DNA from 2 places in the Shewanella sp. SP2S2-4 genome. Region 1 is predicted to be linked to the other one. Evidence: predicted binding sites of a transcription regulator. Region 1 holds the regulator's gene; the other holds the start of a gene.
What was found. The regulator FliA, encoded in region 1, starts transcription of late flagellar genes. The targets are predictions, from matches to a motif close to CTAAAGNTNNNNNNNNNNNNGCCGATA.

Region 1 (4,985 bases):
AACATTATACGCCTGCAGAATTAGTCAGAGCCTTACCTCAAAGTTTAGCTAATATGCTTGATAATCAAGGTGATGATATTGTTAAACAGGGCGGGGTGGTTGCATTGGTGGGGCCAACGGGTGTGGGTAAAACCACGTCGTTAGCGAAACTAGCAGCCCGTTTTGCTGCCCATCATGGTGCTGAGCATGTGGCTTTGATAACGACAGATCATTATCGCATCGGAGCCTATGAGCAATTAGCAACTTATGGGAAAATAATGGGCTGCCCAGTAAAGCAAGCTCATGATCTGAATGAATTAGAGCAAATTCTCTATCAGTTTAGAAATCGCAAGCTAGTATTGATAGATACGGCTGGCATGGGACAGCGAGATATGCGTCTTTACCAGCAACTTGATAATTTAACTGCAAATAGCAGGATACCTATCCGCAGTTATCTGGTACTGTCTGCGACAGGACAGCGCCGTGTGCTGCAAGATGCAGTCAATCATTTTAAACGCATTCCCCTATCTGGTGTCGTTCTCACAAAACTCGATGAATCTGTGTCGTTAGCAGGGGCATTAAGTGTGTTGATCCAAAACGGATTACCATTAAGTTATGTTACTGATGGACAAAGAGTTCCTGAAGATATGAAAGTTGCGGATACCTTAGATTTAGCCCAGCAGGCACTCGCAGCGTTAGATAGTACAGAACAACAATCATTACAAGACACAGCGTGGTCAGATAATATGGCCTGTGCATTTGAGTAGATTTATGACCCTGGATCAAGCAAGTGGTTTACGTATGATGAATCAACCCTATAACGAAAAAGTGAAAGTAATCGCGGTCACAGGTGGTAAAGGTGGCGTTGGTAAAACCAGCGTTTCCATTAATACAGCTGTGGCATTAGCCGAAAAAGGCAAGCGTGTCTTGGTACTTGATGCTGACCTTGGCTTAGCAAACGTCGATGTCATGCTGGGTATTCGTGCCGAGCGTAACCTCTCCCATGTTCTCTCTGGTGATGCAGAGCTTGACGATATTATCGTTCGTGGCCCTAAAGGGATTGGCATAGTGCCAGCCACTTCAGGAACACAAGGGATGGTGGAATTAAGCCCAGCGCAACATGCCGGGTTAATTCGCGCATTTAGTGAGATGCGGACTCAGTTTGATATTCTAGTCGTAGATACTGCTGCTGGGATTTCAGATATGGTGCTCAGTTTCTCACGTGCATCGCAGGATGTGCTGGTCGTTGTTTGTGATGAACCCACATCAATTACCGATGCCTATGCCCTGATAAAAATCCTCAGCCGTGAGCATGGCGTGTTCCGTTTTAAAATAGTTGCCAATATGGTGCGTAGTTTACGCGAAGGTATGGAATTATTTGCTAAACTCAGTAAAGTGACCGACAGATTTTTGGATGTCGCCCTTGAATTGGTTGCAACAATCCCATTTGACGAAAACTTACGTAAATCAGTTCGTAAACAAAAATTGGTGGTTGAAGCGTATCCTAAATCACCAGCAGCGATTGCGTATCAAGGGTTGGCAAATAAAATTCTAAGCTGGCCTGTACCGCAGCAACCTGGTGGGCATTTGGAGTTTTTCGTTGAGCGTTTAGTTCAACGACCAGATTTTCAAGAGGAAAAAACGAGTGAATAAAGCCGCTGCGTATACTTGTTTAGACAATAAATCGTCGATCGTTGAACAGTATGCTCCGTTGGTTAAAAGAATTGCGCATCATTTACTCGCCAGACTACCTGCCTCAGTGCAGCTAGATGATTTACTCCAAGCTGGGATGATGGGTTTATTAGAAGCATCATCCAAGTTTGATGGTGGCAAGGGTGCGAAATTTGAAACCTTCGCCGGCATACGTATACGAGGGGCGATGTTAGATGAAATTCGCCGTGGTGATTGGGTGCCTCGTTCCGTTCATCGTAATAACCGCAAGGTTGCACATGCTATTGATGAGTTAGAGCAAGAACTGGGCCGTGATGCACGCGACACAGAAATTGCAGAAAAACTTGATATGACGCTCGATGAGTACCATCATATTCTTAACGATGTTTCTGTCGGAAAAATCATAGGGATAGAAGACTTAGGCGTATCTCAGGATATACTTACAGTGAGTGATCGGTCCGATGATGACTCATTTGAAGCATTAGCTGAGAACCAATTTCATTCTGCGCTGGTTGAGGCAATTAAATTATTGCCTGAAAGAGATGCATTAGTGTTATCCCTGTACTACGATGAAGCATTGAATTTAAAAGAGATTGGCGCCATTCTTGAGGTCAGTGAATCGCGTGTTAGCCAGATATTAAGTCAGGCAATGTTGCGATTGAAAGCTAAACTCAAGCACTGGACATAAGTATAATTATTAATCGAGCACAGAATGTCAGCTCACCGGAGGAAACCTTGGACAAGAATATGAAGATTCTCATTGTTGACGATTTTTCGACAATGAGGCGTATCATCAAGAACTTGTTGCGAGACTTGGGGTTTAACAATACCCAAGAAGCAGACGATGGCTCAACAGCCCTGCCGATGTTGCAAAAGGGGGATTTTGATTTTGTTGTTACAGATTGGAATATGCCCGGTATGCAAGGCATCGATCTGTTAAAAGCAATTCGCGCAGATGATTCGCTAAAGCATTTACCCGTATTAATGGTGACAGCTGAAGCAAAACGTGAACAGATTATCGCTGCCGCTCAAGCGGGAGTGAATGGATATGTGGTTAAGCCTTTTACCGCTGCAACGCTGAAAGAGAAGCTAGATAAAATATTCGAACGACTCGCTTGAGCAAGGATGAGCTATGAAGTCACAAACATCAGGGCTCATCACGCTCGAACAAGCTCAGCACTTGGTTGAATTATTAAGTGTCGGTGAGCAACGTCAGGCAGATGATTTATTTCGGGAGCTTGCTGCTCCACTGCAACGAGAATTATTTGAAGAGGTAGGGAAATTAACTCGGCAACTTCATAGCGCTTTAATGGATTTTCAAGTTGATAATCGTCTAGCTGAATTAGCCAATACAGAAATTCCCGATGCCAAACAACGTTTAAATTACGTTATTGACATGACTGAACAAGCGGCAAATAAAACCATGGATGCGGTAGAAGAATGTTTACCTTTGGCCAATGCCGTAACGGTAAATATTCAAAAAGTCATGCCATCTTGGGACAAATTAATGCGCCGAGAAATAGAACTCAGCGAGTTTAAGGTTCTTTGCCACGATGTCCAAGATCTTATGTCCCGTAGTTCAAATGACTCGACTCGACTGCGTGAATTGTTAAATCAAATATTGATGGCGCAAGATTTTCAAGACTTAACAGGACAAATGATACGTCGTGTTATTGATCTGGTTATGGAAGTAGAAAGTAATCTGGTTTCTATGCTGACGGTATTTGGTGAGCAGCCTATGATTGAAAGTCAGATTGCTCAGAAAAATAATATTGAAGCGGAAGGGCCGATAATGAATGCCGAGCTTCGTCAAGATGTAGTAACGGGTCAAGACGAAGTGGATGATCTTCTATCGAGTCTGGGTTTCTAACTGGGAGTCAATTTGATGGCCTTTGATGTAGATGAAGAGATACTCCAGGACTTTTTAATCGAAGCCGGTGAAATTTTAGAGCTTCTGCAAGAGCAACTCGTTGCGCTTGAAAATAATCCTGATGACACTAACTTGCTAAACGCCATTTTTAGAGGGTTCCACACCGTTAAAGGTGGCGCAGGCTTTCTTAGCTTAACTCCCATGGTCGATGTGTGTCATGAGGCTGAAAATACCTTCGATTTATTACGGACTGGCAAACGTAGCGTCAATGCAGAGCTGATGGACATTATTTTGCAGGCTGTTGATGCAATTAATACCATGTTTGCTCAAACGCAGCAGGGCGAGCAGCAAGATCCTGCCGATTCGGGTTTGTTGGCTAGGCTTAAAATGCTGAGTTCAGGTGCGCCATTGCCATCTGAAGTTGCGTCTGCAGAGGTGGTCGAAATTGTCGAACCTGAGCCTGTCGTTGAAACCATTGTTGAAACTCCCGTCCCACAAGACATCCCTATAGAGATAAGTCATAGCTCATCTTCAAGTATTGATGATATCAACGACGCTGAATTTGAAGCTTTGTTAGATGCGCTTCATGGCTCAGGAAAAGGTCCTGCGGCTACCGCCGTGGTCCCTGAACCTGTGGTCGCTAAGCCAGCTGCGCCAGTTAAAGCGTCTTCAGCATCGGGTGATGACATCACTGATGATGAGTTTGAGGCATTGCTTGATGAACTACATGGTTCAGGCAAGTTTAAAGCTGAGGCAGAAGTGCCGGCTAAACCAAAGGTCGCTTCGGCTCCCACGCCTCAACCGATAGTCGATGCCGATGAAATTACTGATGACGAGTTTGAAAGATTACTCGATGAACTCCATGGTAAAGGTGCGGCACCTGCAAAAGTAGAAGTAAAAGCGCCTACTGCACCAGTAACGCCTGCTTCGACTGTTGCACCTAAAGCCGCTGCGACTCCCACACCAGTAAAAGCTGCTGCGCCTGCTCCAGCCCCCGTTGTTGCCGCAAAACCGAAAGTGGACATTGCAGTTGTAGATAAAGCGCCAGCTAAAGCAAGTTCAGCAAATGTGCCTCAAGGTGAAACTACAGTACGTGTTGATACTGCACGACTCGACCAAATCATGAATATGGTGGGCGAGTTAGTGTTAGTGCGTAATCGATTAGTGAGCTTAGGTATCAGTCGTGATGATGAGGAAATGTCTAAGGCCCTTGCGAACTTAGATCTCGTGACTGCCGATTTGCAAGGCGCGGTGATGAAAACCCGTATGCAACCGATCAAGAAAGTGTTTGGTCGTTTCCCTCGGGTAGTACGTGATCTTGCGCGTACGCTCAATAAAGAAATTGATTTGATCATGGTCGGTGAAGAAACCGACCTAGATAAAAACTTAGTTGAAGCGCTTGCCGATCCACTCGTCCACTTAGTGCGTAACTCGGTGGATCACGGTATTGAAATGCCAAACGAGC
Region 2 (4,985 bases), on a different contig from region 1:
CACCGTGAAAATCGGCTAGCACTTCTGGTGCAGCATAGGCAGTTCCTGCCATTGCGCCAGAGATCAGCATGGCTAGTGCTGTTTTTTGAATCTTTCTTGTGAACATGGTAGTTCCTCCGCCGTACATTCATCTACTTAATAAGGGTTATTCATCGTGGCGTGATATTTATTTTTTACGTCATTCACGCACTGTTAGAGCATTCTCCATTTGCAAATTTATCACTATCTAAAGAGGTATATATGTGTTCAGGTCACATAACCTTTGTTACAACGGAAATAACATATTTAAAATGTGCAATAGGGCGGGAAATATGAATCAAGTTGAAGCTAATCACTGATTGAATACGGTATAACTTGCGCGAGTTAACATGTTGAATGGAATGGATTTAACTTTATTAAATAAAAGTGGTATTGATTGTGGGTTTTACGAGGTATTTTATCTAATTGTATTTTATAGATATTATAATGTGACTTTGCACATTAATAATTTCAATTAGTTATTTTTGAGTATTCTATAAATAATGTTATTTATCCAGCCTTTATTGTATGGGATTATGTTATTAGTTTGATTAAATGTTACACAGTTGATTCTTAAGGGGATGTAATGCAGAAACAAGGCATATCAGAAAAACGTTTTTGGATTCAACGTTTGAGTAAAACCAGTTTAAGGGCATTGCATATTTTAGGAATAGTCGGTGTTGGCGGTGGCATTTTATTAAGTGTAGATAAAACGCAATGGCTGAATTATTGGTATCTCGCCATGACGACGGGCAGCATATTAATGTTGTGGGAAATTGTGCGTGATTGGCGTTGGTTAATTCAGCTTAAGGGTGTGTTAACCTTAGTAAAAGTAGGCCTACTTGGTTTGTTTGTCCCTTTGGCTAATTTCAAGCCTGAGCTGTTAATCGCGATCCTCTTTTTGTCCGTGATTGTGTCCCATGGTCCAGCAGGGCTCAGGCATTATTCTATTGTGCATCGTCGGCAAATCGACTCGAAAAAAGAAATTAAGGGCTAATTCCAATGTCTGTAATCCATGCGCCAATCGTGACTCCCGCAGCCTTAATCACTGAGTTTACTTGGCCTGTTTCTCGCTTTGATGGACTTAAAGTACTCGATCTTGCCTGCGGCTCTGGACGTAATGGTTTGTGGTTTCTAGCGCAAGGTGCAGAAGTGACATTTATCGACAGGGATTTGTCTGCCATGTCGCACATTGAGCATGTGAACGCCCGCAAATATCAATGGGATTTAGAAGCCGAGGCTGCGCCATCGCTACCGATTGAAGAGTACGACATAGTGTTAGTATTCAATTATCTGCATCGGCCATTATTACCGCAAATTGCCAAGGCGGTTAAGACTGAAGGCCTTATCGTCTATGAAACCTTTACCACACAACAAGCTGAGAGTGGGCGGCCACGTAACCCCGATTTCTTACTCACTGAAAATGAACTCAAATCAGTGTTTGCTAACTGGCAACCTTTACATTACTTTGAAGGTCGATTATGTGATCCGCAGTCCACTCATAGCAGTTATAAAGCACAGTTGATTGCGCGAAAACCTAAAACGTAAGTTTACCGATTGAGACTCAAGAGGTTGTAGGATGTTTCCCTATCCAGAGCAATATCGCATTGCAACACCACCGCTAACGACCGCTGTCATGGTGGCTTGGGCTTTATTCAGTCATAGCCTGTTTTCCGATGCCAGCCCTGTCGCTCTGTATCCGCTATTAGCCCTGTTCCCTTTGGTGATTGGATTGCACTTGTATTTGATTTGGTTAGCAAAAGGAATGGGGCGACTCGATCAGTTTTTCTATGCCTTAGTGCATATCCCGCTAGCGTTCGTGGTGTGGACATTTACGATTATGCATGTGAATGGCAACGCTTTTTCTTAAATTCGCCTGACGTTTTATAGAAAAATAACAAAAAAAAGCGCCCTGATAATCAGAGGCGCTTTTTTAAATGCTGTATTGCTAACAATTAGGCCGTAGTGTTGATGTTGTGGCCTGCATTACCTACTGGTTTTGGCGCCGCAGCTGCAATTAAATCTACCGCGATTTGACCTTCGGCTTTTTGCTGCTCTTTGGCTAACTGAGCAACCTTAACGCCAATTGCACCATTTTCTAGATTAGGTGCGATAGCTTGGGTATTCAGTGAAATTGACATAACTAACCTCGATTGTAAGCTGGATCCCTTTATCGGCAAACCCAAGGTTAACTTTAGTCGTTAGCCATAAATTTGCCAATCTTCCATTATTTTGCCAATTATTTCGCCGATTGTTTCGTCAATTACTTGGCCTTAGCCGAGAACAGTTTGCGGCCGATGACAATAATGGCTGTAATCCCCAATGAGCCTAAGATCAACCCCAGTGCCAGCGCCACATTTTGCAGTGCAGTAGGGTCGATAACCAGCGCGATACCCATACCCAACATCATCACACCTGACATGAGTTTTAGGGCTTGGCCTTCTTTTTCAGTCAGTTTACGTTTACCTAAGGTCGCGCTGAAGACGATAACGATAATCGCCAGCGGGATCACGTAAACAATGTTATATAAAACCAGGTACATATAGCGTTCAATGTCTGGCAGATTGTGCATAGAAAGCACGCTGGTGTAAATCATCGGGAAGCCCGCGGTGCAGAGTAGTTCATAGGCGTTGGCGAGGACTGCTAGTACGGTCGATCCAATAAGCAAGGCGCCTAAGCTACTCGAATTTGACAGTTTACCCATGCGCTTTATCAAGCTCGTCCGGTTTTCCGCCGACATAGATAGCGTCACTTCCCCCTTCGTAAAGAAGTAATCTTTGATGTTGATGACACCAGCGATTAAGGCTAAACAACCCGCCGCTAAGATGATCATGCCGCCATCACTGCCTGCGCCCAACAGCTGGAAGATGTTTAGCCATGCGGTCATAAATAGGAAATAGATAAAGCCAGAGAAGAACACGAAAATCCCGCCTACGAGCAACATGCGGCTGCGACTCTTGGCATTAACCATGATCGACAATAAAAACAGTAAAACGAAGAAGGCGCAGGGGTTAAAGGCATCAACCCCTGCAAGCACTAAGGTGAGCAGCGGCAAAGACATAGTCTCAGGAGTCACTACGCCCACTAAAGGTAACTCAACGGGCTGGACTTCAGATTGCACTGACGACGGTTCTGTAGCATCCCCCAAGCTGGTGGCATCGCAGGTGCCTTCGCCAGTATCTGTGCCGCAGGTGCCAAATAGCGGCGCATCGGTTTCTGTACTCGCGCTCGTACTGACAACGCCTTTGGTGGGCAAGTCCGCTTCGCTGAGTTGACCGCCAAGGGATAAATAGCAATTTTTCAGTCGATTGACGAGAAACTCGCCGGTGACTGCTTCGCTCGAATAGCCCACCACGGCTTTTTCGCAGCTGGCCATATAGGGTACAGAACGCGCCTCTGTCGTGGTTTTTGCGGCGATAGTTTGCCAAATATCCTGCACGCCTGGAGCGGACACCATATGGGATTCGAGTTCTATCCAAGGGTATTTTTGCGGTAATGAATCGATGAAAGGATGGGCCTCTGCACAATGTGGGCAGGTTTTGGACCAGAAGAAATACAGTTTAATTTTGAGCTCACCTTGAGCATTCACATAATGCCAAGTTTGATCCGCTGAGCTTGCTGGCGCTGTTTCGGCCCAGCTCGGGATGGAAAAGGCAAAAAGGAATAATAGGGAGCAAAACAGCGAGATTTTAGATAGATATTTTGTCATAGCGCCTCCCACTGAGAGTGGGTTTAAGTATCGTCAAACGGTTCGATTAACTCTTACTCTACTTACATCAATCATTTTGATTAAATTAGATATTAAGAAGTGTTAGTTAACTCGCGAATAATAATTTTTTGGGAACTGAAACCAGTTTATCTCCCTGTTAAATGGTGTGATGCACACCACTCTCAGCTTGAGTCGTTAATGGCTAATAAGAATAGAGCACCCGAGGGTGCTCTATTTCTGACGTTATCAACAAGTGTCTATGATGGATTATGGTTAGCCTAACGCTACGCCATTTACGCTCAGTTTCACGTCAATATTATTACGTGTAGCGTTTGAGTATGGACAAACTTGATGCGCGTGACGCACTAATGCTTCAGCGGCTTCTTGCGGTAAATCTAAGCTGACTTCTAAGGCAACCGCTAATGCAAAACCGCCGGTATCATTGGCACCTATGCCAACAACCGCACTGACTGGCGCTTGTGTAATATCCACTTTGCCGATTTTAGCGACATGCAGAACGGCGTTTGAGAAACAAGCGGCATAACCAGCGGCAAACAGTTGTTCTGGGTTAGTGGCAAGTCCGCTACCGCCCATGGCTTTTGGATAGGCTAACGCGACATCCAGTAAACCATCATCCGTGCTCACTTGACCCTGACGACCCGCTTTTGCTGTGGCACGTGTTTCATAAAGTGTTTTCATAATATTGACCTTCTAAGGTTAAGGATTAAGTAAGTTGATTTGAATTGTGTGCAATTCAATTGTAGCAAACTATAATTCGATCTTTGGTGTGAATGCAAGTATATTGTGCGCAATATATTTAATTTATTGGATCTTCCTATGGCAACAACTCAACCCAACACCCGTGTTAATCCTGTCGATATGGCCGAAAATACCAGCGTAGATAATGCTTTATGCCTTGAAAACCAAGTGTGCTTCTCACTTTATAGCGCCGCGAATGCTATGGTGCGAGCCTATCGCCCTTTGTTAGATAAATTGGATCTCACCTATCCGCAATACTTGGTCATGCTAGTGTTATGGGAAGAGCAGGGCATTAGTGTCAAAACCTTAGGGGATAAACTCTTCCTTGATTCAGGCACGTTAACGCCATTGCTAAAGCGGTTAGAATCTAAGGGATTAGTGACTCGCGGTCGCAGCGAACAGGATGAGCGCGTGAGAGTGCTCGCCTTAACGGCCGCAGGAATTGCCCTCAAAACGCAGGCAAGTGAAATCCCCCATTTAATGCGTTGCAAAGTCGGCG

Region 2: a site for FliA is predicted at 2,190-2,216, ahead of Q4Q54_RS00765 (cytoplasmic protein). Genes of this name have one in related genera too.

The regions. Positions count from the first base shown of each region.
Region 1 covers NZ_JAUOER010000012.1:7,156-12,140, reverse strand. Annotated here, with positions in the region: gene flhF (flagellar biosynthesis protein FlhF) at 1-746, shown strand, start outside; gene Q4Q54_RS11360 (MinD/ParA family protein) at 751-1,632, shown strand; gene Q4Q54_RS11355 (RNA polymerase sigma factor FliA) at 1,625-2,338, shown strand; gene cheY (chemotaxis response regulator CheY) at 2,386-2,769, shown strand; gene Q4Q54_RS11345 (protein phosphatase CheZ) at 2,783-3,520, shown strand; gene Q4Q54_RS11340 (chemotaxis protein CheA) at 3,536-4,985, shown strand, end outside.
Region 2 covers NZ_JAUOER010000001.1:167,289-172,273, reverse strand. Annotated here, with positions in the region: gene fccA (fumarate reductase flavoprotein subunit FccA) at 1-106, opposite strand, end outside; gene Q4Q54_RS00780 (hypothetical protein) at 605-1,015, shown strand; gene Q4Q54_RS00775 (methyltransferase domain-containing protein) at 1,021-1,566, shown strand; gene Q4Q54_RS00770 (hypothetical protein) at 1,598-1,888, shown strand; gene Q4Q54_RS00765 (cytoplasmic protein) at 1,974-2,159, opposite strand; gene Q4Q54_RS00760 (cytochrome C biosynthesis protein) at 2,282-3,727, opposite strand; gene Q4Q54_RS00755 (organic hydroperoxide resistance protein) at 4,001-4,426, opposite strand; gene ohrR (hydroperoxide resistance transcriptional regulator OhrR) at 4,565-4,985, shown strand, end outside.